Regions from separate parts of the Bradyrhizobium sp. 44 genome, predicted to be linked through region 1. Evidence: predicted binding sites of a transcription regulator. Region 1 holds the regulator's gene; the other holds the start of a gene.

Evidence for each region. Region 1 encodes LexA, which represses DNA repair genes until DNA is damaged. Its sites were predicted from a motif close to TGTTCNNNNTGTGTTCNG; they were not measured.
Region 2: the regulator LexA is predicted to act here: its motif matches at 12,622-12,639, upstream of IVB41_RS08580 (YifB family Mg chelatase-like AAA ATPase).

The regions. Positions count from the first base shown of each region.
Region 1 covers NZ_JADPIY010000020.1:310,062-326,018, reverse strand. Annotated here, with positions in the region: gene IVB41_RS23720 (peptidylprolyl isomerase) at 1-179, shown strand, start outside; gene trpD (anthranilate phosphoribosyltransferase) at 194-1,207, shown strand; gene trpC (indole-3-glycerol phosphate synthase TrpC) at 1,215-2,036, shown strand; gene moaC (cyclic pyranopterin monophosphate synthase MoaC) at 2,038-2,568, shown strand; gene IVB41_RS23700 (Flp family type IVb pilin) at 2,578-2,742, opposite strand; gene IVB41_RS23695 (EAL domain-containing protein) at 3,070-5,790, shown strand; gene IVB41_RS23690 (TetR/AcrR family transcriptional regulator) at 5,862-6,470, shown strand; gene IVB41_RS23685 (DMT family transporter) at 6,542-7,405, shown strand; gene IVB41_RS23680 (S41 family peptidase) at 7,480-8,817, opposite strand; gene IVB41_RS23675 (alpha-hydroxy acid oxidase) at 9,123-10,256, shown strand; gene IVB41_RS23670 (HAD family phosphatase) at 10,265-10,897, shown strand; gene IVB41_RS23665 (hypothetical protein) at 11,066-11,257, shown strand; gene glp (gephyrin-like molybdotransferase Glp) at 11,477-12,688, shown strand; gene lexA (transcriptional repressor LexA) at 12,865-13,566, shown strand; gene IVB41_RS23650 (hypothetical protein) at 14,049-14,483, shown strand; gene IVB41_RS23645 (ComEC/Rec2 family competence protein) at 14,615-15,957, opposite strand, start outside.
Region 2 covers NZ_JADPIY010000009.1:95,223-111,179, forward strand. Annotated here, with positions in the region: gene rph (ribonuclease PH) at 1-706, shown strand, start outside; gene rdgB (RdgB/HAM1 family non-canonical purine NTP pyrophosphatase) at 718-1,353, shown strand; gene hemW (radical SAM family heme chaperone HemW) at 1,370-2,554, shown strand; gene IVB41_RS08530 (penicillin-binding protein activator) at 2,606-3,859, opposite strand; gene rsmI (16S rRNA (cytidine(1402)-2'-O)-methyltransferase) at 4,202-5,152, shown strand; gene IVB41_RS08540 (YraN family protein) at 5,139-5,540, shown strand; gene gshB (glutathione synthase) at 5,551-6,495, shown strand; gene cpaB (Flp pilus assembly protein CpaB) at 6,894-7,697, shown strand; gene IVB41_RS08555 (type II and III secretion system protein family protein) at 7,708-9,225, shown strand; gene IVB41_RS08560 (CpaD family pilus assembly protein) at 9,312-10,046, shown strand; gene IVB41_RS08565 (AAA family ATPase) at 10,043-11,332, shown strand; gene IVB41_RS08570 (tetratricopeptide repeat protein) at 11,361-12,146, opposite strand; gene IVB41_RS08575 (PilZ domain-containing protein) at 12,226-12,471, opposite strand; gene IVB41_RS08580 (YifB family Mg chelatase-like AAA ATPase) at 12,698-14,236, shown strand; gene IVB41_RS08585 (hypothetical protein) at 14,289-14,630, shown strand; gene IVB41_RS08590 (hypothetical protein) at 14,749-15,216, shown strand; gene IVB41_RS08595 (PAS domain-containing hybrid sensor histidine kinase/response regulator) at 15,357-15,957, shown strand, end outside.

The DNA of each region.
Region 1 (15,957 bases):
CCGAGATCGTCGATCCCACGGTCGATGCCGCTTCCGAGGCGGTCAAGAAGCTGAAGGACAGTCTCGACCGCGCGCAGACCGAGGAGCAGGTCGCTTCCTACGTCAACAAGCTCGAAACCGACATCGGGACCACCATTAATCAGGCCGCCTTCGCGCAGGTGACCGGCGCGAACCAGTGAGTTGAAAGCACGCGATGGACGACCTGAAATCGATCATTGGAAAAGTGGCGACCGGCGCCAGCCTGTCGCGTGACGAAGCGGCTTCCGCCTTCGACGCCGTGATGTCCGGCGAGGCTACGCCCTCGCAAATGGGCGGCCTGCTGATGGCGCTGCGGGTGCGCGGCGAGACCGTGGACGAGATCACCGGCGCGGTCGCGGCAATGCGCTCCAAGATGCTCACGGTCGATGCGCCCGCGGACGCCGTCGACATTGTCGGCACCGGCGGCGACGGCTCCGGCTCGGTCAATGTCTCGACCTGCGCCTCCTTCATCGTTTCGGGCGCCGGTCTGCCGGTGGCCAAGCACGGCAACCGCGCACTGTCGTCGCGCTCCGGCGCCGCCGACGTGCTGGCTTCGCTCGGGGTGAAGATCGATCTGAGGCCGGAGCAGGTCGGCCGCTGCATACGCGAATGCGGCATCGGCTTCATGTTCGCCCCCGCCCATCATCCCGCCATGAAGAACGTCGGCCCGACCCGGGTGGAGCTTGCGACACGCACGATCTTCAACCTGCTCGGCCCGTTGTCCAATCCGGCGGGCGTGAAGCGACAGATGGTCGGCGTGTTCTCCCGGCAATGGGTGCAGCCGCTGGCGCAAGTGCTCAAGAACCTCGGCTCTGAATCCGCCTGGGTCGTGCACGGTTCCGATGGCCTCGACGAAATCACCCTCACCGGGCCGACCTTCGTCTCCGCGCTCCACAACGGCGAGATCCGGAATTTCGAGGTGACGCCGGAGGACGCGGGCCTGCCGCGCTGCGAGGCCGGTGCACTCAAAGGCGGCGACGCCGACGCGAACGCTATCGCCTTGCAGAGCGTGCTCGACGGCAAGCCGAGCCCCTACCGTGACGTCGCGCTGATCAACGCCGCTGCCGCATTGGTCGTGGCGGGGCGTGCCAAGGACCTCAAGGAAGGCGTCGTGATCGGCGCAAAATCACTCGACAGCGGCGCGGCGAGCGCGCGGCTGAAACATTTGATCGCGGTCTCGAACGGCTGAGCCTGACATGTCGGACATCTTGACCAAGATCGCAGCCTACAAGCGCGAGGAAATCGCGGCGGCCAAACGCGCGCAGCCGCTGTCGGCTGTGGAAGCGAAGGCCAAGGCGCAAGCAGCACCGCGCGGCTTCCTGCGCGCCATCAAGGCCAAGCACACCAATGGCGACTACGCGCTGATCGCGGAGGTCAAGAAGGCCTCGCCGTCAAAGGGCCTGATCCGCGCCGATTTCGATCCGCCGCTGCTTGCGAGGGCCTATGAGGCCGGGGGTGCTGCCTGCCTGTCGGTGCTGACGGACACGCCCTCGTTCCAGGGCCATCTCGACTTCATGGTGGCGGCACGCGCGGCAACGTCACTGCCGGTGCTGCGCAAGGATTTCATGTTCGACACTTACCAGGTGGCGGAGGCCCGCGCGCATGGCGCCGACTGCATCCTGATCATCATGGCGGCGCTCGATGATGCCACGGCAAAAGAGCTCGAGGACGCCGCCATCGCCCATGGCATGGACGTGCTGATCGAGATCCACGACCGCGCCGAGCTTGATCGCGCACTGAAGCTGCGTTCGTCGATGATCGGCGTCAACAATCGCAATTTACGCACCTTCGAAACCACGCTTGCGACCAGCGAAACATTGGCGCCGCTGATTCCGCAGGACCGGCTGATGGTCGGCGAGAGCGGCATCTTTACGCCCGCCGATCTCGCCCGGCTCGAGCGCGTCGGCATGTCGACCTTCCTGGTCGGCGAGAGCCTGATGCGGCAAGCCGACGTAACCGCTGCGACCCGTACGCTGCTGGCGCGCGAGACGACGGCGCGCGCGACGGGCACGCGCTGACATGGCCCGCAAGCCGAGCGCGACGAAACCAGCCAAGTCCAAGTCCAAGTCCAAGACCGGCCCTGCCCTCACCCATATCGGCGCCTCCGGCGAGGCGCGGATGGTTGACGTATCGGATAAGCCCGCGAGCGAGCGGCTCGCGGTCGCGGAAGGACGCGTTGTCATGACCAGGGCGACGCTTGACCTGATCGTGTCCGGCAACGCCAAGAAGGGCGACGTGCTCGGCACCGCCCGCATCGCGGGCATCATGGCTGCCAAGCGCACCGCGGAGCTGATCCCGCTCTGCCATCCCCTCGCGCTGTCGAAGGTAACGGTCGAGATCGAGCCCAACGCGAAGCTGCCGGGCTGCCTCGTCCGCGCCAGCGTGAAGGTCACGGGCCCGACCGGCGTCGAGATGGAAGCGCTCACCGCCGTCTCGGTCGCCTGTCTCACCATCTACGACATGATCAAGGCGGTGGAACGCGGCGTGCGCATCGAAGGCATCCACCTGGTCGAGAAGCTCGGCGGCAAGTCCGGCCATTACCGCGTCTGATTGCCGCTGCTACTTCAGCGACGCGCTGATCGACCCGAATTTTGAATTGAGCTTGCTGCCCAGGCCGTTCACCACGGCGATGATCGCAAGCGCGATGCCGGCGGCGATCAGGCCATACTCGATCGCGGTTGCGCCGGTTTCGTCGGCGAGAAAATCCTTCAAAGCATTCTTCATGATCGTATCCCTCTGCGTCGTTGCGAAGACGTTCGTCGTTGCGAAGACGTTCGCAATTCGTGTGCCAATACGGACGTGAGGATCGCCAGCACCTTAGATGGTTAAGCTTCGATTGATCATCGCGATGATCGGCAGAAATTGTTCGGCCGCGGAAGCTGTCGGCAATTCCTGCAGGCCGCGCGTCCCGCATATTGATTGCTTTTGTGAGCGTCCGTTCACGGCGCATTAACCCAGCTTGCTAACTTCGCCTCCACTCCGTTCCCGTAAACCAACGGATGTTTCCGGGGCCAAGAATTGACCCTGACGTGCGCACGACAACGATCGATCATGATGACGGGATTCGGCAGTCGCCTTTTTGACCAGGCCTTCGTGCGCAGCGGACCGATCCGCTGGCTGGTGGTGGGCGGCACGCTGCTGATCGCTGCGATCGCCGTCGGCGCGACGCTGATGGCGCAGAATTTCCGCGAACGTGCGCTGCGCAGCTCCGGCCGCGAGCTGGAAAACACCGTGCTGATGCTGGCCCATCATTTCGACCAGCAATTGCAGGATTTCGCGGTCATCCAGAAGGATTTCGTCGACTACGTCCGCGCGAGCGGCATTACCAGTGCGGCGGACTATCGCAAGCGCCTCGCCGGCCAGGACCTCCATCGGATGCTGCGTTCGAAGATCGACGCACTGCCCTACATAGGCGGCCTCAATATTATCGATGCCGAAGGCAATTTGATCAATTCGTCGACGGCATGGCCGGCTCCGAACGTGAACGTTGCCGATCGCGCCTATTTCCAGACCTTCCGGTACAATCCCGACGCTCCCGACGTCCTGATCGAGCCACTTTACAGTCGCATCTCCGGCGCCTGGACCATCCTGATCGTGCGCAAGATCGTCGGACCGAACGGCGAATTCATGGGTGCGGTCGGACGCGGCATCGAGCCGGCAAATTTCGAAAAATTCTTCGAGTCAGCCGTTCTCGGCGAAAGCACGACGATCTCGATGCTGCACCGGGACGGCACGATGCTCGCCCGTTATCCCCATTCCAATGAATTGATGGGACGGAATTTCAAGAACGGTCCGTTCGCGCATCAAAGGGTTTTCGGGCTCGACCATTTTACCGGCCGCTTCATGAGCCCCGTCGACGGCGAGGACCGGCTGATTTCCTCACACGCCCTGCCTCACTTCCCGATCCTGATGATGGCCACCACGACGCGCGCGACGGCCCTGACCGACTGGCGCGAGCAGATCGGCATCCTGATCTCGGTCGCGGCCTCTTCCGCGCTGGCCATCGCGGGCGTGTTGATCGCGATCGTTCGCAAGCTCCTGGAGCAGCATCGTCTTTCGCGGGAACGGCTGACGCTGGAAAAGCAGCGTCTCGACCGCGCTGTCAACAATATGACCCAGGGCCTGCTGCTGTTCGACGCCTCGCAGCAGCTCGTGATCTGCAATCAGCGCTACATCGAGATGTACGGGCTGTCGGCCGAAATCGTGAGACCCGGCTGCAGCTTCCACGACATCATTGCGCACCGCAAAGCCACCGGCTCGTTCACCGGCGATGTGGACCAATATGTCGCACGGGTCCTGCGCGACGTCCACGTGCGCAATTCCATGGTGGTCGAGACCTCCGACGGTCGCTCGATCCAGATCGTGAACGAACCGCTCACGGATGGCGGCTGGGTGGCGACGCATGAGGACATCACGGAGCGCCGGCGTATCGAGGAGCGCATCACCCATCTCGCTCATTACGACGCGCTGACCGACCTGCCCAACCGCACCATGTTCCACGAGCATCTGCGTCAGGAACTCGATCTCGTCGCCGGGGGCGAACAACTCGCTGTGCACTACATCGACATCGACGAGTTCAAGGGCGTCAACGACGCGCTCGGGCATCTCGTCGGCGACGAGCTCCTGAAGTCAATTGCGCAGAGCCTCCAGCGGTGTGCGGGTCCGGCCGACTTCGTGGCGCGGCTCGGCGGCGACGAATTTGCCATCGTCCAGAGCGCGGTGACATCGCTGGACCAGGTCAACGAGCTCGTCGCGCGGGTGTTCGAGGCCATCCGCGCGCCGTTCGACTGCATGGGCCATCATCTTGCCACCGACGCCAGCATCGGCATCGCACTGGCGCCGGAACATGGAACGGCGCTGGACCAGATCCTGAAGAACGCGGATATGGCGATGTACGCCGCCAAAGCCGCAGGGCGCCGCACCTATCGCTATTTCGAGCCGGAGATGGACGCCAAGATCCACGAGCGGCGGCAGCTCGAGATCGACCTGCGCCAAGCCATCGCCCAAGGCGGGCTCGAGGTGTATTACCAGCCCTGCCTCAGCCTGAAGGACGACCGCATCACCGGTTGCGAGGCGCTGGTGCGCTGGCGCCATCCCGAGCGCGGCATGGTCTCGCCGGCCGAGTTCATCCCGATCGCCGAGGACACCGGCCTGATCAACGAGATCGGCGAATGGGTGCTGGCGACCGCGTGCCGGGACGCGGCGAACTGGCCCGACGACATCCACCTCGCCGTCAACGTCTCGCCGGTGCAATTCAAGAGCGGCACGCTGGCGCTGAAGATCATGGCCGCGCTTGCCGCCTCCAATTTGCCGGCGAGCCGGCTCGAGCTCGAGATCACCGAGGCCGTGCTGATCCGCGACGACGACACCGCGCTTGCGATCCTGCATCAACTCCGCGCCATCGGCGTCCGCATCGCGCTCGACGATTTCGGCACCGGCTACTCCTCGCTGAGCTATCTGCACCGCTTCCCGTTCGACAAGATCAAGATCGACCGCTGCTTCGTCAGCGACATCGCCGGCCCCGACGGCTCCGCCAGCATCGTGCAGGCGGTCGTCAATCTCGCCGCCGCCCGCCGCATGACCACCACGGCCGAGGGCGTCGAGACCGAGGAGCAGCAGCGTCTGCTGCGTGCACTCGGCTGCTCCGAGATGCAGGGCTATCTGTTCAGCGCCGCAAAACCCGCCGACAAGGTGCTGGAGCTGTTCGCAGTTCATCGCAGTCGTCTCGCCCAGCGCGGCGGCAACGAAGGCCGCCGCCGCGAGGCGGGCTAGAAACATCGACGTACAGCCAAACGGCGCGAGCGACCGCTTGAATTGAAGACCGTTTGGTCTATATATCGGCAATGCGCCGCCAAAACCCAGTGCCCTCGCCCCGTGGCCGTCCCCGAAGTTTCGACACGGACGCCGCTGTCGAACGCGCGATGGGGGTGTTCTGGTCACGCGGCTATCACGCCACGGCGCTACCGGACCTGCTTCGTGCGACGAAGCTCTCGCGTGGCAGCCTTTACGCCGCTTTCGGAGACAAGCACTCGCTGTTCCTGCGTGCGCTTGATCGCTACGTCGCCGAGGCCCTGACACGGATGGACGTCGAATTCGACAAAGAGCCGGTCGATGGACTGCGGGCCTACCTCGCCGGCTACGTTGACCGAACGAGCGGGGCCAATGGTCGGCGCGGATGCCTGCTGGTGGCCACAGCCATGGAACTGGCTGGCCGTGACGCTGAAGTCGATCGCCGCATCGCGAGCTTTTTCAAAGCCATGGAGGCCAGGGTGGCTGATGCCCTGTCCCGTGCCAAGGCGGCGGGCAAATTGGCCGATGGCGTCGAGCCTTCCAGTGCCGCCAAAATTCTCCTCTGTTTCGTCGAGGGGCTGCGCGTGGTCGGCAAAACGGCACCGACGCGGATCACGTCGCAAGCCGCCGTTGACGCGCTTCTCGACCGTTTCATCAGGTAGACACGTTTGGACGCCCCTGCTGCTGGCACGCCAATATATATGGACTGATCGGTCTTTAAAGAAAGAATGCCATGTCCGCCATCCAGATCGTCTGCGCTGTGGCCGTCCCCCTGCTCTGGGGTTATCAGTTCGTGGCCATCAAAGTCGGCGTTACGGAATTTCCGCCTCTGTTCTTCCTCGCGCTGCGCTTCCTGGCCATCGCAATGCTGCTCGTTCCGTTCGTCAAACGTCCCACGCGTCCACAGTTCGGCCCGATCGCGGCTATTTCGCTTTTCCTCGGTGGGCTGAACTTCGGGCTGTTCTATGTTGGCCTTGGGCTCGGCTCGGGAAGCATGTCGGCCGTCGCCTATCAACTCGCCACGCCGTTCACCGTGCTGTTGGCGTGGCCACTGCTCGCGGAGAAGCCGTCTCTCACCACGTCCGCCGGAGTGGCGCTTGCATTCGTCGGCGTGGTCGTGTTGGCAGCAGGGCCCGGCCTCTCCGCAAACGCGCTTCCACTGCTGTTCGTGGTCGGGGCGGCCTTCGCTTTCGCGGTGTCCAACGTGTTGACGAAGCGCTACGGCCCTTTTGATCCCCTGATGTTGATGGGATGGTCCTCGCTGCTCACCGTGCCGCAGGTCATGTTGATGTCGCTGCTCCTTGAACATGGACAACTCGCGAGCCTCGTCACGGCAGATGGACGTGGTTGGCTGGCGCTCGCCTACACGATTTTCATCGGAGGAATTGTTGGGTTTGGCCTATGGTTTTGGCTGATCGGGCGTTGCTCGATGGGCCGCGTCGCACCTTTCGGTCTGCTGCTTCCGGTGTTCGCCTTGATGTCGAGTGTGTTGTTCCTGGGCGAACACATGACTTCAAAATTGATGATCGGCGGGCTGCTCGCGATCTCCGGCGTCGCCTTGACACAGTTGAGACCGAGCGCCTTGAACCCCAGCTGAGACGCGTCCAAGACGAATTCGCCCGGGAGCGGCCATCCACTCCCGGGCGATCGATGTCTGGAACTGGCGAGAGCCTAGTTCGGCACCGCAGCCTTCGGCCCGGGCTTGGCGGCGACCGCATTCGCGGTTTGGCCGTGCAGGAAGTCGTAGGCCGTATGCAGGGCCTTGTCGTCTTTCGCCTCCGGCGGGACATAGGACTGCGATCCGGTCTGCTCGGTGCCATCGGCCGCCTGGAGATGGCCGCGCATCTGGGACTCCGCCATGGTGTCCATCCGGCCCTTCAGCTCGGGCGGCACGTCCTGGAGGATCTCGATGTCGGGCGCGATGCCCTGGGCCTGGATCGAGCGGCCCGAGGGCGTGTAGTAGCGCGCCGTGGTCAGCGCCAGCGCGCCGTTGCCGGCGCCGAGCGGGATGATGGTCTGCACCGAGCCCTTGCCGAACGAGCGCGTGCCGATGATGGTCGCGCGCTTGTGATCGTGCAATGCGCCGGCCACGATCTCGGAGGCCGAAGCCGAGCCGCCGTTGACCAGAACCACCAGCGGTTTGCCCTTGGTGAGGTCGCCGCCATGCGCGGTGAAGCGCTGGGTCTCCTCGGCATTGCGGCCGCGGGTCGAGACGACCTCGCCACGCTGCAGGAACGCGCTCGACACCGACACGGCCTGGTCGAGCAGTCCGCCCGGATTGTTGCGCAGGTCCATCACGTAGCCGACCAGCTTCTCCGGCGGAACGTCCTTGGCGATCGATGCGATCGCCTTCTTCAGGCCGTCGGTGGTCTGCTCGTTGAACGAGGTGACGCGGATATAGCCGATGTCGCCGTTCTCGACGTGGAAGCGCACGGGGCGCACATGGATGATCTCGCGCTTGATCGCGACGTCGAGCGGGGCGTCGGCCCCCTTGCGCACGATCGTGAGCTTGGTCTGGGTCTCGACCGGCCCCTTCATCTTGTTGACGGCCTGCTCGAGCGTCATGCCCTGCACGGCATCGCCGTCGATCTTGCTGATGAGGTCGCCCGACATGATGCCGGCCTTGGAGGCCGGCGTGTCGTCGATCGGCGAGACGACCTTGACCAGCCCCTCCTCCATCGTGACCTCGATGCCGAGCCCGCCGAACTCGCCGGAGGTGGTCTCCTGCATCTCGGTCCAGGCCTTGTCGTTCATGTAGCGCGAGTGCGGATCGAGCGAGGTCACCATGCCGGTGATCGCACCTTCGATCAGCTTGGCATTGTCAGGCTTCTCGACATAGCTCGCCTTCACCCGCTCGAACACTTCGCCGAACAGATTGAGCTTGGAATAGGCGTCATCCGCGCTCGCTGCCGCCCGTGCCGCCCACACGCCGCCGTGCGGACTGGCTACCAGAAGGGTCAGACACGCTCCGGTGAGCGCGCCCATTGGAAACAGCAGGGTTTTCCGCATGGATAGACTGGCCTTTTTGCTTCGCGGTTCGGTGGGGCTGGGGAGCCGCCATGCAAATGGCGATCCAGCCTGCTTCTCACAATACCATTCTGGTTTCTTCAAGGCCGGGATGCCACGCCGGCGGGTACACCGTAAAAATCCCTTCGTCGGGGCCTAAACTTTTGGCAACGTTGCAGGACCCGGTTCGTGCGCAGCGGGGACGGCCGGCCGGCCCACGCCTTGCAGCCATGCCATTTTAGGATGGTTTTGGCGACCTGGACGGGTTAGGCGATGAGGTAAGGCTTCAAATTCTCGGGAGGATAACAATGAACGAAGCACCCCGCATCCAGCCGGACAGGAACGTCGAGCTCGGCGCCAGCACCGAGCCGTTCCAGAATCTGCACGAATTCATCCGGAAAGCGCGTTCCAACCTCAACCAGAATGCCTGGGATTATATCGTCGGCGCGGCCGAAACCGAGACCACGATGCGTCGCAACCGCATGGCGCTGGACGAGATCGCCTTCCGCCCGCGTGTGCTGCGCGATGTCCGCAAGGTCACCGGCTCGGTCGAGCAGTTCGGCCGCAAGATGCGCCTGCCGGTGGTGCTCGCCCCCGTCGGCGCGCTCGAGATCTTCGATCCGGATGGCGCCGCGAGCGTGGCACGCGCCTGCGGCACTTTCGGTGCGGCGCACATGCTCAGTTCAGTGTCCGAGCCCGGCCTCGAGAAGACCGCCGAAGGTGCGCCCGACGCGCTGCGGCTCTACCAGCTCTATGTGCGCGGCGACGACGCCTTCGTCGCCGACGTCGTCAGCCGGGCTGAGAAGAACGCCTATGCCGCCTTCTGCCTGACCGTCGATACCGCTCATTACAGCCGTCGCGAACGTGACATCGCCAAGCGCTACGTTCGCGAGAGTCGCCTGCGCGCCACCGGCGGCGATTACCAGAAAGGTCTGGAGTGGCGGACCGTGAAGATGATCAAGGACAAGTTCAAGATCCCGCTGATCCTCAAGGGCATCGCGACGGCAGAGGACGCGCTGATCGCGATCGATCACGGCGTCGAATGGATCTACGTCTCCAACCATGGCGGCCGTCAGCTCGATCACGGTCGCGGCGCCATGCACGTGCTGCCCGAGATCGTTGACGCCGTGAACGGCCGCGCAAAGATCATGGTCGATGGCGGTGTCTGTCGCGGCACCGACATCGTCAAGGCGATCGCAGCGGGCGCCGACCTCGTCGGCATCGGCCGGCTGCAATGCTGGGCGCTGGCGGCGGCCGGCGAAGCCGGCGTGGCGCGCATGCTGGAGCTGCTCGAGGACGAAGTGCTGCGCTGCCTCGGCCTCTTGGGTGCGACCTCGTTCGCCGAGGTCAACAAATCCTGCCTGCACCACGCGACCGCAACCAACGCGCCGAGCGTGTTCAGCGCGTTTCCACTGTTCGACCACGAGCCATATCGATACTGAGTGAAAGGATGCAGGTGACATCGCTCTCTCCCGGCAGCGCGGATGCGCTTCTGTTCGATCTCGGCCGCGTGGTGCTCGATATTGATTTCTCCAAGGCGATCGCCTGTTGGGCGGGACATGCCGGCTGCAAGCCTGAAGCCATCGTCGCGCGCTATGTGCGGGACAGCGAAGCCTATCGGTTGCACGAGATGGGCAAGATCAGCGATGAGGACTATTTCGCCTCACTGCGAGCCTCGCTTGGAATCGGCATTTCGGATGCGCAGTTCCTGGAAGGCTGGAACGCGATCTTCGCCGGCGAAATGCCTGACATCGCCGAGCTGCTGCCGCGGGCAGCGAAGCAGATGCCGCTGTACGCTTTCTCCAACACCAACCGGCCACACGTGGACCATTTCTCAAGGGAATATGCCGACCTCCTCGGCCATTTCCGCGAGCTGTATTTGTCGTCCAGCATCGGCCTGCGCAAACCGGATGCCGAGGCCTTCGACCACGTCGTCGCGGCGATCGGCGTGCCCGCCGGGCGTATCGTGTTCTTCGACGATCTTGCTGAAAACATCGAGGGAGCGCGGGCGCGCGGCTTGACGGCCGTGCATGTGACTTCGCCGCGTGATGTGGGGAACGCATTGAAAGCATTGGGCATCTGACGACGATCTGCCGCCGCGAGACCCCCGGAGATGCGGCCCAACGCGACTAATTTTGAAGAAGTTTAGGAACCCGATCACTTTGTGCATTTTTATACAGAGTTCCCGGAACGGAATACCGTCTTCCGGACTCTAGAGTCCGTTGGGACTTCTACAGACGGATGCATCATCGTGTTGGGCAAAACCTACCTCACCAAGCAGGCCTCTCTTCTTCTTGAATTCGCCAGGACAACTTCAGATTCGGATCTTTCCGCCAAGCTTGTGAGCAAGGCCGCCGACCTGAAATCCCAGGCCGATCCGCTGCCCGACAAGGATCAGGGACCCAAGGCGCCCGACGTAACTCACGGGCAGCCAGGGAGCTGATCGATGCAGGCCGGGGCGCTCGTCGTTCTCGTCTTGCCATGACCATTGTCCTGCCGATCTGGCACGTTCTTCGGATCATGCCGCAACGCGCTTGATCCTGCCTTCCGGAACAATGCGGTGGGATGACTGCACCCGCTCGGCTGTTTTGCCTCTGCGCCCGCGCTCGGCTAGAAGACGTGCGGAACATTCGCCCGAACGTGCCGAGCAGGAGTTTTCGCCGTGGCCTTGATGCCGGTTTCCGACGCGCTTGCCGCGGTGCTGGCGGGTGCAGAGCCGCTGCCGGAGGAAATGATCTCCCTCGACCAGGCCTACCATCGCGTGCTCGCGCGTGACGTCGCGGCGCGGCGCACGCAGCCGCCGCAGGCGATGTCGGCGATGGACGGCTACGCGGTGCGAGCGGCCGATGCCGCGACGATCGATTCGGAGCTCACCATCATCGGCGAAGTCGCGGCGGGCCGACCGTTCGCGGGGATGGTCGGCGCCGGCGAGGCCGTGCGGATCTTCACGGGCGGCGTCGTTCCCGGTGGCGCGGACGCCGTCGTGATCCAGGAGGACACCGTCGCCGCCGGCAAGCGTGTCACGATCAAGGAAGCCGCGATCGCCGGTCGGCACATCCGCCCCGCCGGCGTCGATTTCCGCGAGGGCGACGTGCTCCTGCGCAAGGGAAGCCGTCTCACCGAGCGCGACCTCGCGCTCGCCGCCGGGATGAATCATCCGCACCTTGCCGTTTACGGGCGTCCGAAGGTCGCGATTCTCGCCACCGGCGACGAGTTGGTGATGCCGGGCAGCACGCCCGGCCACGGCCAGATCGTCTATTCCAACGGCTACGCCCTGCACGCGCTCGCCCGCAGCGAAGGCGCCGAGACCATCGACCTCGGTATTGCCGCCGACACGCTGGAGGCCACCACCGCCGGCATCCGCCGCGCCCGTGAGAGCGGCGCCGACATCCTGATCACGACCGGAGGCGCATCGGTCGGCGACCACGATCTGGTCCAGCAGGCACTGCGGGACGAAGGCATCGCGATGGCGTTCTGGAAGATCGCGATGCGGCCAGGCAAGCCGATGATGCACGGGCGGCTCGGCGCAATGGGCGTGATCGGTCTGCCGGGCAATCCCGTGTCGTCCTACGTGTGCGCTTTCCTGTTCATGGTGCCGCTGATTCGTGCCCTGTCGGGCCGTTCAGTGCTTCACCATCGCCGTGAGCGCGCCGTGCTCGGCCGCGATGTCAGCGCCAACGACCAGCGCGAGGACTATCTGCGCGCGCATCTGGAGGAGCGTGACGATGGCACACGCGTCGTTCTTCCCGTCAATCATCAGGACTCTTCGCTGCTTGCGAATCTCGCTGCAGCACAGGTACTTCTCGTGCGCGCACCGTTCGCGCCGAAGGCCGAAGCCGGCACGGCTTGCGAAGTGTTGCGGCTCCCTGTCTGAGCGCCCCGGCAATGCGCGTTCCGCCAACTTTGCTCTGTTCACGGTAAATTAAGCAGTTGCGGAACATGTATCGAACATATAGTGTCCGTTCATGATTTGTTTCGAGCATGTAGCGGCATATTGCCGAATTCAGCGTCTCGGAATCGGACGACATCAACCGGGGGACTTTGGTCGAGATGTTAACGCGCAAACAATACGAGCTTCTGCGGTTCATCAGTGAACGTCTGAAGGAAAGCGGCGTACCGCCCTCCTTCGACGAGATGAAGGATGCGCTCGACCTGCGCTCGAAGTCGGGCATCCATCGCCTGATCACGGCGCTCGAGGAGCGTGGCTTCATCCGACGCCTGCCCAACCGCGCTCGTGCGATTGAAGTCATCAAGCTGCCGGAGCTCCAGGCAGCCGCCGGCAGCCGCCGCGGCTTCACGCCGAGCGTCATCGAGGGCAATCTCGGCAAGGTGCGTGCGAGCTCCAGCCTGCCCGCGGACGACGGCGAACGTCCCGTCGCGGTGCCGGTGATGGGCCGCATCGCGGCCGGCACGCCGATCGAGGCGTTGCAGACCCGCAGCCATACTATCAGCGTACCGCCTGACATGCTCGGCTCGGGCGAGCATTACGCGCTCGAAGTGCGCGGTGATTCCATGGTCGAGGCCGGCATCCTTGACGGCGACATGGCGCTGATTCAGCGCAACGAGAGCGCCGATACCGGCGACATCGTGGTGGCGCTGATCGACGACGAGGAAGCGACGCTGAAGCGCTTCCGCCGTCGCGGCGCCTCGATCGCGCTCGAGCCCGCCAACGCGGCCTATGAGGTCCGCATCCTGCCGCCCAACCGGGTGAAGATTCAGGGCAAGCTGATCGGGCTTTACCGGAAGTACTGATACCGGGAGTGCTTGATACCGGGAGTGCTAGGCGCCTCGCGCGCTTCCGATCGGCATTGCCGGTCAGAGATTGGAGCGGATCATCGTCCGCTCCGGCTGGATAGTCTTTCTGGTTCTGCACAGTCTATCCGGCCCCTCCTCCGGCGCTGGCTCCTCGCGATGCCCACGAAGCAGCACCGCTGCGCGGCCCAAGTGTTCGAGGAAATGGCGGCCAGCGATCGTCCGCAACGTGCGGAATGCGATCGAGCAACCGTTGCAGCCAAGTCGGCAATATCCGGGCCGGCAACATTCGGACACGCGCCTCCCGAATGCATCGCAGCAGGCTTTGTTCCTATTGAATGCGGGAAAGATAATGTGATCGCGGCTTGCGGAAACCAGCCGCAGATTTGCCCACAACCAAGCAGAGCGTTCGTGCTTCCACTCTGATAGAGGCCTGCGCCTCGAAGAGACGCGGGTTGCTATCCCAGCATGAGGAGCACCCGATGTGTGACTACAGCTTGCATGCCGTCGCGTCGCGCCCCGCCGAAGTCGGCGAGACGATCGTCACGACAAGCTTCCGCGGCACCTCGACGCGAGGCTTCGCCTCGGCAGCCGATCCGTCTGTTGCCGTCTGCCTGCTGCCGGGAACGGAGCTCGCCTTCGCCGACGACGTTCGCTACGACAATCGCTGGATTTGGACGCGCACCATCAATTCCCGCGTGGGCAAGTTCGGCAAGATCGACCCGCACGTTCCCGACCGCCATCATGACGCGATCGAATTCCCGGACGGCAAATATGTGCTGGTGACGCAGCTCGTCGAAGGCCAGCGCGCGACCGTGCTGCAACTGCCTGTGACCCAGCCGGTGACGGAGCGCGAGCACAAGGCGCAGGTCATCGCCGACAGGCAGCCGACCGTCACGCGCCTGCCGATCGGCTGACGCAGCCGCCTACGGGGTCGGAGGTCAGGATTGAATTGCCATCGCCGGCCGTGGCCGGCGAGATGGCGTGGTTTGCGCCCAGCGAATCCGAGCAGATGCACCAATCCACTGCATTGCTCCGCACCGTCAGATCAATCGTCGGCCTGCAAGTCGGTCTCCGCCGGCGTTGCGTCCTTGATGCGGGGCGCGATCGCCTTGGGCGCAAGGCTGCCGTCGAAATCACCCTCGCCTGCGCCGGCTGGCAACCAGGGGCGGCTCGCGCCTCTCGCCCTCACCGCCTGAACCGCAAAGCCGTCACCACGCCGCATTAGCGCCAGCGCGCTCTGGCTGGCGAGCCGCTGCCGATCGACCACCATCGCCGCGCAATCGGGCGGCGCGGGACGTGCCGTCACCACCAGCGCGGCCCGACTGCAATCGTCCGCGAGAGCGTCGACGCGTAGCGCCAGCGCGACCAGCCTCCCGTCGGCCAGTGGCGTCACGCAGCCGGATTCGTCACAGGACACGCCGTCGGCCAGAGAGGCTCGGCCGGCATCGCGCGGATCTGCGTCGGCAGCGAGCCATTCCTTGAGCAAAAAGCTGTCCTTGCTCGTCCTGATCAGGTGCAGATATCCGTCCCTGCCCCGCACCGCGACGCTGGCGCCATCCCCGGCAATCAGGATGTCGGGCTGCCGCGCCGACAGTCCCCAGAGGATCGCTGCCAGCAGGACCAGGGCGCCGGACCAGCGTAGCGGCGTGCGCAACAAGCCTAGCACAATGATTCCCAGGCTCGCCGCGATCAGCGGCGTGATCCCGAACGCCGGGATGCGGCCGACCGCGCCCGGCAATGCCGCGACCCAGCGCGAGACCGCGACCATCCACTCGATGCCGATCCCCATCAGCCACCAGAACACGCTGTCCAGCCCGAACGGCGCAGCAAGCAGCCCCAACAATCCCGCCGGCATCACCAGCGCCGAGACCACCGGCATCGCGCCGAGATTGGCAAGCACGCCAAACGGCGTGACACGGTGGAAATGGAAAGCGGCGTAGGGCGTGGTCGCAAGTCCCGCAATCAGCGAGGCCATGAACAGCATCGCGATCTCGCGGCCACCCCACATCGCAATGCGCGCGGTCGCCGAATGGTCCGGCGAGGCAAACAAATTGGGCATGCCGATCTGCACCAAGGCGACGAGCCCGAGCGTTGCCGCAAACGACATCTGAAAACTCGGATGCACCAGTGCTTCCGGCGCGACCGCCAGCACGATCAGCGCGGCGACAGCAAGCGTGCGAAAGGTGATGGCGCGGCGATCGACCATCACCGCGATCAGCACTACCGCCGTCATGAAGAACGATCTTTGCGTTGCGACCTCCGCGCCCGACAGCAGCAGGTAGAACGCAGCAGCGACCAGCGCGGCGGCCGCCGACCATTTCTTGATGGCGAAGCCGGCCGCAAGTCCCGGGATCAGAGCGAGCAGCGCCCGCACCGCGAAGAACACGA
Region 2 (15,957 bases), on a different contig from region 1:
AAGCCGCCGTGCGCCCGACGAATTGCGCCCCGTGACGCTGGAGCGCGGCGTGGTCAAATATGCGGAAGGCTCGTGCCTGGTGAAATTCGGCGACACCCACGTGCTGGTCACCGCCACGCTGGAAGACCGCCTGCCGCCGTGGCTCAAGGGCCAGGGCCGTGGCTGGGTCACCGCCGAATACGGCATGCTGCCGCGCGCGACCTCGGAACGCACCCGCCGCGAGGCCTCCGCAGGAAAGCAGAGCGGCCGCACCGTCGAAATTCAGCGCCTGATCGGCCGCTCGCTTCGCACCATCATCAATCTCGAAGCGCTCGGTGAGCGCCAGATCACGGTCGATTGCGACGTGCTCCAGGCCGACGGCGGCACCCGCACGGCCTCGATCACCGGCGCCTGGGTCGCCCTCGCCGATTGCATCACCTGGATGAAGGCGCGCAACATGGTCAAAGCCAATGTGTTGCGCGACAACGTCGCCGCGATCTCCTGCGGCATCTACAAAGGCACGCCCGTGCTCGACCTCGACTATGCCGAGGACTCCGAAGCCGATACCGACGCCAATTTCGTCATGACGGGCGATGGCCGCATCATCGAAGTTCAGGGCACCGCGGAACGCGAGCCGTTCACGGAAGCCGAGTTCCTGGCGTTGATGGCGCTGGCGCGCAAGGGCGTCGCGCGTCTCGTGGACTTGCAGAAACTGGCGGTAGCGTAGTCAATAGGCCGATGCATCGCCGAATCACCGGAAAGCTCGTCATCGCGACCCATAATCCCGGCAAGCTCGCCGAGATGAAGGAGCTGCTCGCGCCTTACGGCATCGAGGCGGTGTCGGCCGGCGAGTTAGGCCTTCCGGAGCCGGAAGAAACCGGAAACGATTTCCGCAGCAATGCCGCGATCAAGGCGATCGCGGCAGCGCAAGCGACGAAGCTGCCGTCTTTCGCCGATGATTCCGGCATCGTGGTCGATGCGCTCGACGGCGCGCCCGGCATCTACTCGGCGCGCTGGGCCGGGCCGAACAAGGATTTTGCCGCGGCGATGGCGCAGATCGAACGGCTGTTGCAGGAGCGCGGCGCGACCACGCCCGCCAAGCGCAAGGCGCATTTCGTTTCCGCGCTTTGCGTTGCATGGCCTGACGATCATCTCGAAGAGGTCGAGGCGCGCGTCGACGGCACGCTGGTGTGGCCGCCGCGCGGCACCGCCGGCTTCGGCTACGACCCGATGTTTTTGCCCGACGGCCATAGCCGCACCTTCGGCGAGATGGAGAGCATCGAGAAGCACGGCCTGCCGCCGCTCGGTCTCGGCCTGTCGCACCGTGCCCGCGCCTTCGTGAAGCTGGCGGAGATCTGCCTTGAGCCGCGCTAGAGCGTTTTCGAGCGAAGTGGATACCGGTTCGCGCCAGGAAAACGCGTCAAAACAAGAATCCGAAGCCTTCGGCGTCTACGTGCACTGGCCGTTCTGCCTGTCGAAGTGCCCCTATTGCGACTTCAACAGCCATGTCCGCCACGCCGCGATCGACGAGGCGCGGTTTGCGTCGGCTTTCGCGCGCGAGATCGCTGCGACCGCCGAGCGCGCGCCCGGCCGCGAAGTCACCTCGATCTTTCTCGGCGGCGGCACACCCTCGCTCATGCAGCCTGCAACCGTCGGCGCTGTGCTCGATGCCATCGGCAAGCACTGGATTGTGGCGAAAGACGTTGAAGTCACGCTGGAGGCAAACCCGACCAGTGTCGAGGCTACGCGCTTCGCGGGCTATCGCGCCGCCGGCGTCAATCGCGTCTCGCTCGGCGTGCAGGCGCTCGACGATGCCTCGCTGAAGGCGCTCGGCCGCATGCACAGCGCGCGCGAGGCACTCGACGCGGTCGCCATCGCGCGCCGCTCGTTCGATCGTTATTCGTTCGACCTGATCTATGCCCGTCCCGACCAGACGCCGGCGATGTGGGCCGATGAATTGCGTCTCGCGATCGGCGAGGCGGCCGAACATCTGTCGCTCTATCAATTGACGATCGAAGAAGGCACGCCGTTCTTCGGCCTGCATCAGGCCGGCAAGCTGAAGACGCCGGATGAAGCGGTCGCACGCGCGCTCTACGACGTCACGCAGGAGACCTGCGACAGGCTCGGCCTGCCCGCCTACGAGATTTCAAATCACGCGCGGCGCGGCGCCGAGTGCCGGCACAATCTGGTCTACTGGCGCGGCGAGGAATATGCCGGCATCGGCCCCGGTGCCCATGGCCGGCTCGACATCGACGGTATCAGGCACGCCACCGCCACCGAGAAGCGTCCCGAAGCCTGGCTGATGCGGGTCGAGACCAACGGCCATGGCGTCGTCACCGACGATCTCCTCAACAGCGAAGAACGCGCCGACGAATTTTTGCTGATGGGGTTGCGCCTCGTCGAGGGCATCGACCCCGAGCGCTACCGCGCGCTGTCAGGCCGCTCACTCGATCCCAAGCGCATCACGCTGCTGCGCGAAGAAGGCGCGATCACGGTGGATGCAACCGGCCGCCTGCGCGTGACCAGCAGCGGTTTTCCGGTGCTGGATGCGGTGGTCGCCGATCTCGCGGCGTAAGGTCTCTCCATCGTCGTTCTGGCGAAAGCCAGGACGACGTCGAGGAAACAGCTACGCTCCAAAACTCTTCGGCGAGCCTGCCACCGCAACGCCGCCGCCGGTCGTGACCTTCATCACCGCAAGGCCCCGCTCGTTGGTGCCGTCGGCGCGGAAGCGGAACAGGCCGTCGATGCCGGCGAATCCGGAAGGATTGGTGAGCACGTCGGGCGAGAAGCGCGTGGTGCCCTGCGTGCGCGCGAGCGCGGCGACCAGGGCGACGGCGTCATAAGCGAGCGTGGCCGTACGGATCGGCTCGGCGCCGTATTTGGTGCGATAGCGGCCGGAGAAGGCGCGGAAGCCGGCCGGATCGGGCGCGGCGTAGAGGCCGCCCTGCAAGCTTGAGCTGGCATAGACGCGCGGACTGTCCCACAGGCCGGTGCCGAGCAGCTGGATATTGCGCAGATTCGCACCCGCCGCGCTCATTGCATCGGCGACCGAGACGACGGCGTCGCCATCATCGGCGATGAACAGCGCATCGGCGCTGCCGAGCTGCTGCGCCACGGTCCGGGCCGGCGTGGCGCGATCGGCGCCGTATTTCTCGAACGCGACGATGCGCCCTCCGCGGCGCGGCACCGCCGCCTTCACCGCGGCCTCGACCACGTTGCCATAAGCATTGTCGGGCACGAGCACGGCGACCGAGCGCTTTCCGATGCTGGCGGAATATTCGACGATGCGGTTGACGTCGGACTCCGGCAAGAAGCTCAGGAGATAGACACCGCGGCCGGCGATGCTGGAATCGGTCGAGAACGCCATCACCGGGATGCCGCGCGTGCGCGCGATCTGCGCCACTGCAGGCACCGATTGCGCGAACAGCGGACCCAGGATGATCTCGGCGCCTTCGTCGACCGCCTGCTGCGCACTGGCCTGCGCGCCCTGCGGGCTGCCATTGTCGTCCTTGATCAGGAGCTGGATGTTGGGATTCTGGAACTCGGCCAGCGCCATCTCGGCGGCATTGCGCATCGACTGCGCCGCGAGGCCGGCATTGCCCGATGCCGAGAGCGGCAGGATCACGGCAACCTTCACCCCGCCGGTGCCGGCAGTCGTCGCCTGCTGCGGCGGGCCGGCCGGCTGGGCCGGAGGCGGGGAGGAGCTGCTGAACGGATTGGAGAACTGGCTCAGGCTCTGCTGCACGCCGGCGCAGGCCGACAGCAGCGGAGCGCCGAGCAACAGGCCGAGCGCGCTTCGCCGGGTCGCCCCTGACATCAGGGGCCCCTGAACGGGAGACTCCTCCGGAAAGGAAGATCTGGGATCACGCGGGCCCGTCATGACAGTTTCTCTTCTGACCGACCGTCGCCAGCCGCTCACGATATTCTCCACGACACCAGTCGTGGATTCAGGCATATTGTCGGCAAATAGTTAACTCAAACAAAAGGATAATGCCCGCTTAACGCGGCTTCCTCTCAAGTTCTGGCTAGCTGTCCGCCGTCCATCACCACGCATCAAGGCGGCGTTTCCGCCGCGAATATGGCGCTGACGCTTCATTCCCTTGGGAATGTGATGCCGAATGGATCACATTCCAGTCCTTCCTCGCCCCTTGCCTTGCCAGGCACGATCTTTTTCCGGGGACCGGTTCCCAGTCCCGGGGATCATGCCTAAGTTCGTCTGATTATGCGCGCAAAGCCGTCCCCGATAAATACACCTGAGACTACGGAGCCCGCCTCGCGCGGTTTCTCCATCGACGCCCATCGGCTTGTCGCGCCGAAGGCCGCGCCTGGCCTGCACCTGGTCGCGACCCCCATCGGCAATCTCGGTGACATCACGCTACGGGCGCTGCAGACCCTCGCCGGGGTCGATGTCATCGCCTGCGAGGACACCCGCATCACGCGGCGTCTGACCGAGCGCTACGACATCTCCGCGCAGCTCAAGCAGTATCACGAGCACAACGCGGAAGCGGCCCGTCCAAAAATCCTGGAGCGGCTTTCGCAGGGCGGCTCGATCGCGCTGGTGTCGGACGCCGGCACGCCGCTGATCTCGGACCCCGGCTACAAGCTGGTGCGCGAGGTCTGCGCCGCCGGCCACGCGGTCTACGCGCTGCCCGGCCCGTCCTCGGTGCTGGCGGCGCTGTCGGTCGCAGCGCTGCCGACCGACCGCTTCTTCTTCGAAGGCTTTCTGCCTTCCAAATCAGCCGCGCGGAAGTCGCGCCTGGCCGAGCTTGCGCGCATCGATGCGACGCTGGTGATGTTCGACTCCGGCAATCGCGTGCAGGACACGCTCGCCGAGCTCGCCGAGATCATGGGGACCCGTGAAGCCGCGATCTGCCGCGAGCTGACCAAACTGCACGAGCAGATTTCGCGCGCGACGCTGCGTGAGCTCGCGCGCGATGCCGACACGCTGGAGACGCGCGGCGAATTCGTGCTGGTGATCGCTCCGCCTGCGGCCGATGCCGAGATGCTGACATCGGACGCGCTCGACGACCTCCTGCGCGAGCAGCTCGCCGCGAACAGCGTCAAGGATGCGGTGGCGCATGCGGTCGCGCTCTCGGGCCGGCCGCGCCGCCAGGTCTATGCCCGCGCGCTCGAGCTTGCCAAAGATCTGCGGGGCGGCGATGGCGAAGACTGAGACGCCGGCGGAACCGAAAATCGCATCGCCCGAGCGCCTCGCCGCGTTCCGCACCGGCATTTCCGCGGAAAGCCGCGCCGCGGCCTATCTCATGGCCAAGGGCTACCGCATCCTCGCCAAACGCTTCCGCACGCCGCACGGCGAGATCGACATCGTGGCGCGCCGCCGCAATTTGATCGCCTTCGTCGAGGTCAAGGCGCGCGCGACGCTGGACGACGCCGCCTTCGCGGTGACGCCGCGCCAGCAGCAGCGCATCATCGACGCCGCGCAAGGCTGGCTCGTCGCGCATCCCGAGCATACGGAATTCGAAATGCGATTCGACGCCATGCTGATTGCGCCGCGGTCACTTCCACGCCATGTGTTGGCGGCATTCGACGCCTCGACCTGAAAGGCAGACCATGAAACTGAACGTCGCCGTCCAGATGGACCCCATCGCCCGCATCAACATCAAGGGCGATTCCACCTTTGCGCTGCTCCTGGAGGCGCAGAAGCGCGGCCATGGTCTGTCCTATTACACGCCCGACAAGCTCTCGATGGTCGGCGAGGAGATCGTCGCTCCGGTTCAGCTGCTCACCGTGCGCGACGAGCCCGGCAATCATTTCACCCTGGGTGAGCCCAGGCGCGAGGCGCTCAACGGCTTCGACGTGGTGCTGCTGCGCCAGGATCCACCGTTCGACCTCGCCTACATCACCTCGACGCACCTTCTCGAACGCATCCATCCGAAGACGCTCGTCGTCAACGATCCAGCCTCGGTGCGCAACGCGCCGGAAAAGCTGTTCGTGATGAACTTTCCGCAGCTGATGCCGCCGACGCTGATCTCGCGCGACCTCGACGAGATCAACGCGTTTCGCGACAGGCATGGCGCCGTCGTGATGAAGCCCTTGCACGGCCATGGCGGCGCGGCGGTGTTCCGCGTGATGCCGCAGGACATGAATTTCGGCTCGCTGTTCGACATGTTCTCGGTGACATTCAAGGAAGCCTGGGTGATCCAGCAGTTCATCCCCGAGGTCAAGCACGGCGACAAGCGCATCATCCTGATCAACGGCGAGTTCGCCGGCGCAGTGAATCGCGTGCCGGCCGCCGACGACCTCCGCTCCAACATGGTGCGCGGCGGAGCAGCGCAGGAGACCGAGCTCACGCCGCGCGAGCGCGAGATCTGCGCCACCGTCGGCCCGGCGCTGCGCGAGCGCGGGCTGTTGTTCGTCGGCATCGACGTCATCAACGGCAACCTCACCGAGATCAACGTAACCTCGCCGACCGGCATCCGCGCCATCGCACGACTCGGCGGACCGGACGTTGCCGCAAAGCTTTGGGATGTGATCGAGCCGAAGCGGGCGAAGTAACCGCGTTTGTATGACCGCGTTCTTGTAGTCGGCGATCTCTCCCGCGTCGTCCCGGCCCCCCGTGCGCAATTGCGCACTAGGCCGGGACGACACCGGAGATGTGCGGCATTGCGTTGCGTCTCACTGGAATGATGGCGCGATGTCATCGTCGCCACATCACTAACCACGCATTCACCATGACGCGGCGCGCATCATTCGAACGCACGGGCCGCAACTGCGTGAAACTACGGGGCCAGTGGCCGACCGGCTAACGCGACGTTCACCATCTGCCGAAAGACCACAGCGCGGCCGTCGATCGCATTCGGCCTCGCAACACCGCTTATACTTTTACTGCCTACTCATCGACACGGGAAACCCGCCAGGTGCGGTTCGAGTGCCCCGCGTAAGAGTAGAAGCGTATGAACACCGCACGCATTGTCGTTCTCGTCATCGCACTGGGCGCCGGCGGCGTCGCTGCGTATCTGGCGAGCGGCTATGACAACAAGCCCGCGCCCGTTCTCCCCGTCGCCGAAAAACTGCCGACGGTCGAGGTCCTGGTCGCCAAGAACGACATCCAGCTCGGTCAAGCCGTGAAGCCCGAGGACCTGCAATGGCAGGTCTGGCCGGCGGCGACCGCGAGCAGCGCCTTCATCCGCCGCGACAACAGGCCCGAGGCGCAGATCCAGATCGCAGGCTCGATCGCACGCGTGCCGTTGATGCAGGGCGAGCCGATCCGCGAGCAGAAGCTGGTCAAGGCCGACGGCTCCGGCTTCATGGCCGCGATCCTGCCGTCTGGCATGCGCGCCGTCTCCACCGAGATTTCAGCCGAGACTGCCGCCGGCGGCTTCATCCTGCCGAATGACCGCGTCGACATCGTGCTGACCCGCCGCCTGAAGAATCCTGACGGGGGCGCCGGTAACGACCTCATCCTGTCCGAGGCGATTCTGACCAATATCCGCGTGCTCGCGATCGACCAGGCGCCGAAGGAAAAGGACGGCCAGAACGCCGTCGTCGGCAGGACCGTCACGCTCGAGCTCAAGCCCGACCAGGTCGCCACGCTATCGGCAGCGCGCCAGGGCGGCACGCTGACACTCGCGCTGCGCAGCATCGTCGATGTCAACTCGGTCGACAGCGCGCCCGAGGACCAGGCGAGCAAGCGGTCCGGCGGAGTCAACGTAATCCGCTACGGCGTACAGGCGCGGCAACTGACGTCACAGAAGTGATGGGGATATGATGAACTTTGGGGATGATCGGACGGGCATGCGCATTCGGGGGAATCGCGCGCGCTCGGTCTGGACGGGGACGATGCTGATCCTGGGGCTGCTCGCAGCCCCCGATGTCGTCAGCGCCGCGGATGCGCCGGTCGGCGACCAGGCGCCCATGCAAGCAGCGGATCTCGATGTGTCCCCGGTCGGGACGATTGCACCGGCGAAGACGCGCTTCCTGTCGCTCGGCGTCGGCAAGTCCGCCGTGATCGACCTGCCGCGCGACGTCAAGGACGTGCTGGTCGCCGATCCCAAGATCGCCAATGCCGTGATCCGCTCGGCCCAACGCGCCTATATCATCGGCGGACAGGTCGGCCAGACCAACGTCGTGTTCTTCGCCGCCGACGGCCAGCAGGTCGCCGCCTACGACATCGCGGTGAAGCGCGATCTCAACGGCATGCGCACGGCGCTGCGTCAGTCGCTGCCGGGCGTGCAGATCGAGGGTGTCGGCGACAGCGTGATGCTCACCGGCTCGGTGTCGAGCCCGGTCGAGGCCCAGCAGGCCGGCGACGTCGCCGCCAAACTGGTCGGCGGCTCCGAGAAGGTGGTCAACAACATCGTCGTGCGCGGCCGCGACCAGGTGATGCTCAAGGTCGTCGTCGGCGAAGTGCGCCGCGATATCGTCAAGCAGTTGGGCGTCGATCTCAGCGCCAGCCTGAATGCCGGCACCGCGGTGGTGAACTTCAACAATTCGAACCCGTTCTCGGTCAGCGGCGGACCGATCGTCAGCAACAACGGATTAGGTGTCGCCGGGCTCACCAAGGGCTTCGCGACCGTCAGCGCCACGATGCGCGCGATGGAAAGTGCCGGTGTCATGCGCACGCTCGCCGAGCCGAGCCTGACCGCGATCTCCGGCGAATCCGCCACCTTCATCGCCGGCGGCGAATTTCCCATTCCGTCGGGCTATGCCTGCGATCCCGTCACCCACGTTTGCACCACCCAGATCACCTACAAGAAGTTCGGCATCTCCCTGAACTTTACCCCGGTGGTATTGAGCGAGGGCCGGATCAGCCTGCGCGTCATGACCGAGGTGTCCGAGCTGTCGAACCAGAGCGCCATCACGGTCACCCAGGCGCTGTCCTCGAACTCGACCAACTCAATCACCATCCCGTCGATCCAGACCCGCCGCGCCGAAACGACGCTGGAAATTCCCTCGGGCGGCTCGATGGCGATGGCCGGCCTGATCCAGCAGCAGACCAAACAGGCGATCAACGGCCTGCCCGGCGTCGACCAGGTGCCGATCATCGGCGCGCTGTTCCGCAGCCAGGACTTCGTCAACAACGAGACCGAGCTGATGGTGATCGTGACGCCCTATGTGGTGCGCGCGGTGGCTCAGAAGGAGCTGTCCCGGCCCGACGACGGCTTCGCGCCGGCGTCCGATGCCCAGACCGCGCTGCTCGGCCGCATGAACCGCCTCTATGGCATCGCGCGCCGCGTCGATCCGATCGCGGGCTCGCCCGGTGATTTCGGCTTCATCATCGACTGATGACGAACGGACGGCTCGGGAACGGGGCAAGAGACGGCGAGAGACGGCGAGAGACGGCGAGAGACGGGGCACGAGGGGATGAAGCGATGACGAAGACCATGGCCGATCGACGTCGCAAGTTGAGCGTCGCGCTGGCACTGACGGGGCTCTCCGTCATGCTGGGCGCCTGCAACACCACCGGCGAGGTCGTCACCCAGACGGTGCCGACCGACTATCGCCAGCGTCACCCGATCGCGGTCGAGGAAGCCAAGAAGTCGATCGTGATCTTCGTCGGCAAGGCTCGCGGCGGCCTCTCGGCCGCGCAGCACGCGGACGTCGCCGGCATTGCCCGGGACTGGGTGCACGAAGGTACCGGCTCGGTCGTCGTCGACGTCCCCGTCAACGCCGCGAATTCGCGCGCGTCGGCAGCGACCTATCACGAAATCCGTTCCGTGCTCGCCTCCGGCGGCGTACCCGCGCGTGCCATCGTCCAGCATCCCTATCGGCCCGAGGATCCCGGACTGCTGCCCACCATCCGTCTGAGCTATTCCCGGATCGCCGCGGTCGCGGGCCCCTGCGGGCTGTGGCCGGAAGATCTCGGCCCCTCCATCCTCGACCCCGGCTACAACGAGAACCGGCCCTATTTCAATCTGGGTTGCGCCAGCCAGCGCAACCTCGCGGCCATGATCGACAATCCGGCCGACCTCGAGCAGCCGCGGTCCGAGACGCCGGCCTATAACGCACGGCGTGACGTGGCCTTCGAGCGCTATCGCAAGGGCACGCCGATCGCGACCATGAATCCAGACGCCGACAAGGCCAAACTCAGCGATACAGGCAGATGACACGCGTCCACGACGAAGAAGCGGACGATCCGCAGCACCCCGAGGAACACATTGCGCCGGTTCCTCGCATCTCCGTGCAGGCCTTTTGCGAGACCGAGCAGACGCTCGCCGCGGTGACCGCGGCCGGGCAGGATCGCCGCCTCGCCAAGGCGCATCTCACCGCCAAGGACGGTGGCCTAGCTGCGGCAATCGAAGTCTATGAAACGATGCCGACGCCGAACGTCATCGTGATCGAATCCGACGGCACCCGCGACATTCTCGAGGGCCTGGACGACCTCGCCGGCGTCTGCGATCCCGGCACCCGTGTGGTCGTGATCGGCAATCCCAACGACACCGCGCCCTATCGCGAGCTGGTCCGCCGCGGCGTCAACGACTATGTGGTGGGACCGGTCGAGACGCTCGACGTCGTCCGCTCGATCTGCAGCCTGTTCTCGGCGTCCGAAACCATCATCACCGGCCGCGTCATCGCGGTGGTCGGCGCCAAGGGCGGTGTCGGCGCCTCCACCGTCGCGCACAATGTGGCCTGGACCATCGCCCGCGACCTCGCACTCGATTCCGTCGTGATCGATCTCGATCTCGCCTTCGGCACCGCGGGTCTCGACTACAACCAGGACCCGGTGCAGGGCATCGCCAATGCGGTGCTGTCGCAGGATCGGCCGGACACGGCCCTGATGGAGCGTCTGCTCTCCAAATGCACCGAGCGTCTCAGCCTCCTTGCCGCGCCTGCCACCCTTGACCGCGTCTACGATTTCGGCGCGGAGGCCTTCGACGCGGTGTTCGACACGCTGCGGATGACCACGCCCTGCATCGTGCTCGACGTTCCCCATCAATGGTCGGGCTGGACGCGACGCGCGCTGGTCAACGCGGACGACATCGTGATCGTGGCCGAGCCCGATCTTGCGAACCTGCGCAACACCAAGAACATGCTGAACGTGTTGAAGGCGGCGCGGCCGAACGACCGGCCACCGCTCTACTGCATCAACCAGGTCGGCATGCCCAAGCGTGCGGAGATCGAGGTCAAGGCCTTCGCCAAGACCATGGAGAGCCAGCCGATCGCGGTTATCCCGTTCGATTCGAAGCTGTTCTCGACCGCGGCCAACAACGGCCAGATGATCGCGGAGGTCTCCAAAAGCCACCGCACCACCGAACTGTTCCAGAACATGGCGAACCGCCTTGCCGGGCGCGGCGAGGTGAAGAAGCCAAAGCGCTCGCTGCTCGGGCCGCTGCTGAAGAAGCTGAAGGGTCGATCGGGGCGCGGGTCAGCCCCGCATCGTAAGGCATCCTGAGCAAGGCATCCTGACGCGCGAGGGCGGGTTACTTCTCCGCCCGCTGCTGCTTCTTCACCAGCAACTGCCGCAGCGCCGTGACCTTTGCCGCCGCTTGATCCGGCGACAGATCGGCCTTCACGATGGTTTCGGCCTCGGCCTGCTTTCCTTCCAGTCCCAGCACGAGCGCGAGATTGGCGCGCACGCGGAGATCGGCGGGATTGCGCGCGTGCGCCCGGCGCATCGTTTCCTCTGCCCGCGTCAGATTGTTCTGCAGCATGTAGGACAGTCCGAGATTGGACAGCACCGACGGCTCGTCCGGCACGATCTTGAGCGCGGCGGCGTAATATTGCTGCGCTTCCTCGTTGCGGCCGAGTTGATCGAGCGCGGCGCCCTGCGCCGACAGGATATGCCAGTCGGGATCTTCGGGCGAATGCGCGCGGCCGAGGACGTCGAACGCCTGCTGGAAACTGCCGCTGTCGGCGAGCGCGCGGCCGTAGCCTGCGAGCAGCGCCTTGTTGCTGGAATGGGCGAGCACGGCCTGCTCAAGCACTGCGAGCGCCTGCGCGCGCTGGCCGGTCTGGCGCAACGCCTTGCCGTATTCGAGCGCGACGTTGGGATCGCCAGGCTTGGCGCGATAGCGCTCGCGCAGCGCGTCCATGTCCGGCCTCACGTCGGGCTTGGTATCGGACTTGCCAGCCGTTTCCGACTTTCCGCCGAGCGCGCCGGTGATGTCCTCGATGCCAGTGGTCTGACAGCCGCCAAGAGCCAGGATCAGAAGCGCGGAAAACAGATATCTCGCCGGAGGAGAGGCGACGGACAAAGGCTTGGACATACTCTGATCACTCGGCGACTGATCAGAGATGCTTACCGATTAACGCTAAAGTCCCGTTAAGGCGGGGCGCTTGCGCGGCTCAGTCGGTGAATTCAGCGCCGAACTCGCAGCCGATGCGCCAGCGCAGGCGGCACTGCCTGGAATAGTCGGGCGCGAAGATGATGGTGAATTGCGGCGGCACTTCCAGGAACTCCGCCACCACTTTCACGCCGCCATCCGAAATATCCGTGATCGTGCAGTCCCGCGGCAGCGAACCCGCGCCAAAGTGAATCTTGGCGAGCCGCGTGCACATCCGTCGTTCGCTTCTCCGGCGATTTGCAAGCATTTGAATTGTTCACCCGTTAGACCACGGCCCATCCCGCACCCCTAGGAGTAGCGGACATTCGTTGGGATGTGCTGAGCAGAGCAGCTTGCATTCGAGGCGTAGTGTCTTCGTCGTGTTTACGATCAGTTAGGGCCTCCCGGCTCCTAGGCATGTTCCTGTATTGTTCTTGCAAAAACCGGCCCGCTCTGCTACCCCTAATTGTGCAAAAGGGCAGGCTGGTTCGGACATGGTTCAGCGGGTTTCTACCGTCGCCTTTGAGGGGATCGAGGCCCGCGCGGTCGACGTGCAGGTGCAGGTCGCGCCGGGTCTTCCGGCCTTCGCGATCGTCGGTCTCCCGGACAAGGCGGTGTCGGAGGCGCGCGAGCGGGTCCGCTCGGCGCTGATCGCCTCGGGGCTCGCGCTGCCGGCCCGGCGGATCACCGTCAATCTCGCGCCCGCCGATCTGCCCAAGGAGGGCAGCCATTATGACCTGCCGATCGCGCTTGGGCTGATGGGGGCGATCGGCGCGATCCCGCCGGATGCGCTGACCGGCTTCACCGTTCTGGGCGAGCTTGGCCTCGACGGATCGATCGCGCCGGTGGCCGGTGTTCTTCCCGCCGCGATCGGCGCCAATGTGCGCGAGGAGGGGCTGATCTGTCCGGCGGCTTGCGGCTCGGAAGCGGCGTGGGCGAGTCCGGACATCCAGATCATCGCCGCGAGTTCGCTGATCCAGATCGCCAACCACTTCAAGGGAACGCAGGTGCTGTCGCGGCCTGTGCCGAAGGTGCATGAAGCCGCTGCCTCGCCGCTCGACCTGCGCGACATCAAGGGACAGGAGAGCGCCAAGCGGGCGCTGGAGATCGCGGCCGCCGGCGGCCATCACCTGCTCATGATCGGCGCGCCCGGCGCCGGCAAATCGATGCTGGCGGCACGCCTGCCCTCGATCCTGCCACCGCTGTCACCGGGCGAGTTGCTCGAGGTCTCGATGATCGCCTCTGTTGCCGGTGAGATCGAGGGCGGCGCGCTGACGGCGCGGCGGCCGTTCCGATCGCCGCATCATTCCGCCAGCATGGCCGCGCTCACCGGCGGCGGCATGCGCGCACGGCCTGGCGAGATCTCGCTCGCGCATCAGGGCGTGCTGTTCCTCGACGAGCTCCCCGAATTCGATCCGCGCGTGCTGGATTCGCTGCGCCAGCCGCTGGAGAACGGCGAGGTCTCGGTGTCCCGCGCCAATCACCGCGTCACCTATCCCGCGCGCTTCATGCTGGTCGCCGCGATGAATCCCTGCCGCTGCGGCAATGCGTTCGAGCCCGGCTATGCCTGCAAGCGCGGCCGCATCGATCGCTGCACCGGCGACTACCAGGCCCGCATCTCGGGACCACTGATGGACCGCATCGATTTGCGCATCGAGGTTCCCGCGGTGACCGCCGCCGATTTGATCCTGCCGCCGCCGGCAGAGGGCTCAGCCGAAGTCGCCGCGCGCGTGGCGGCGGCGCGCGACATCCAGCTCGCGCGCTACGCGGATGCCGGCCTGCCGAAGGTTCGCACCAATGCCGAAGCGCCGGCCTCGGTGCTGGAGGAGATCGCCAAGCCGGATGCGCAAGGCCAGAAGCTCCTGCGCGATGCCGCCGAGACCATGCGGCTGTCGGCGCGTGGCTATCACCGCGTGCTCCGGGTGGCGCGCACGCTCGCCGATCTCGACGGCGCCGACAAAATCGGCCGTCTGCACCTCGCCGAGGCGCTGTCCTACCGCGCGCTCGCGGAAGATGTGCGGCAGCTGGCGTGAGCGATGCGCCGCCGCAGCTTTCTCGACAACATCACCATGCCCGAGATTGATCATGACCGATGCGAATGCCTGCACCATCAGATTTGTTCGTGCGTCCCAATATGCCGATTGGCTGAGGTCGTACGAGCTGTGGGTCAACGGGACCAGCGTTGGGAAGCTTGCACGCAACGACGTGTTGGAGATCACGCTGCCGGCCGGCACCTGCACGATCGATGCGAGCATTGATTGGGGCAGGAGCCAGCCGCTCGTCGTTCGCAGCAGTCCCGGCCAAACCGTCGAGATCGAGGTCAGGAACCGGTGGGGTGCCTGGGCGGCGCTTTGGGCGATCAGCTTTGGCAAGAACAGCTATTTGGTTCTCACTGAAGTCGAGCGAAAAACCAACAAAAGCGCCTAACCGACCGAGACTCTCATCCCCCGATACCGGCATCAACCCGGCGGTAACGAGTTTCCTTTACGCTCTGCAAACCATAAGGCCCATCAGTTCCCGTACAGGGCCTGGCGAGTAGCGTGTCATGTTGCGTTTCAAGATCCTGGCCTCGGTTGTTCCCCTGTTGGCGGCCGCGGTGTTTGCCCGCAGTGAGATCGGATCGGTCTCGCATCCCTGCATCGCCCTCGGCGACACCTCGGTCGAGCTGACGTCGCTGTTCTGGACCGCCGGCGTGCATGTCGCCTTCACCGATGATCCCGCGCGTGCCACGGTGCGGGTTCAGATTACCGAGGATGCGGACGCTGCCGACTTCGCCGTCGTCGACGACGGCCCCGGTTTGGAATTGGAGTCCTGCCAGGCCAACCCCTCGACGCGCCTGATCTCGATTGCCGCGCAGCCCGTCGACGGCGGTCAGGTGATCTATCTCTCCAGCGAGGGGCCGGCGGATTACCGCGTCTATGTGCGCTCGAAGACCTTCTCCCAGCGCGAGGCGGCGGCGCTGATCGTCGGCGCCCGCGGCGGCCACCGCCATCTCCAGGCCGCTTCGCTTTGAACCGCCTCGCTCTGCGCCGTTAACAACTCGTCAACCCTATTTGGAGGCGGTCGCAGGGCCTCAAACTGTTCGCAAGGTCGGCGGCACATCGTCGTTGACAGCGAGCACAGCGTTTTAAGAAAAGAGTCGGGTCGGTGGCGATGGATCGGACGTTCCGGATCAAGGTGCGCATGCGCCGCTTCAGGCGACAGTACCCAAAAATCGCCTTCGCGATCCGCTCCATCATGATCTTCTCGGCGACCTTCGGCGGCGCCTATGGATTTGTCTCCGGCAGCCGGTCCGAGACGTCCGGCTACGATCCCAATGCGTTTGCGATCGGCGTCAGCTTCCTGTTCGCGCTCGCCTGCCTCGGCCTCGCCACGCTCAGCATGCGCCTGCGCTTCGTCAACAAGCGGATGCGTGCGCTGGCTGCCCACAACGAGACGCTGATCGACCGCAATTGGGAGCTGAAGGAAGCGGAAGAACGCGCTCGCAGCCTGTTCGAACAGCAGGGCGACCTGATCGTGCTGCGCGACACAAGCGACCGCATCACCTTCGCCAACGACGCCTATTGCGCGCTTGCCGGGCAGGCGCGCGGCGCGCTGGTCGGCACGCGCTTTGATTTCGACGTTCTGGAGCAGGGCGACAGCGCCCGCGAGAGCAACGGCACGCGCATTCACGACCAGAAGATCGCAACCCCGCTCGGCGCGCGCTGGATCGCCTGGCGCGAAGGCTATGTCCGCCTCGACGCCGGCCAGCCCG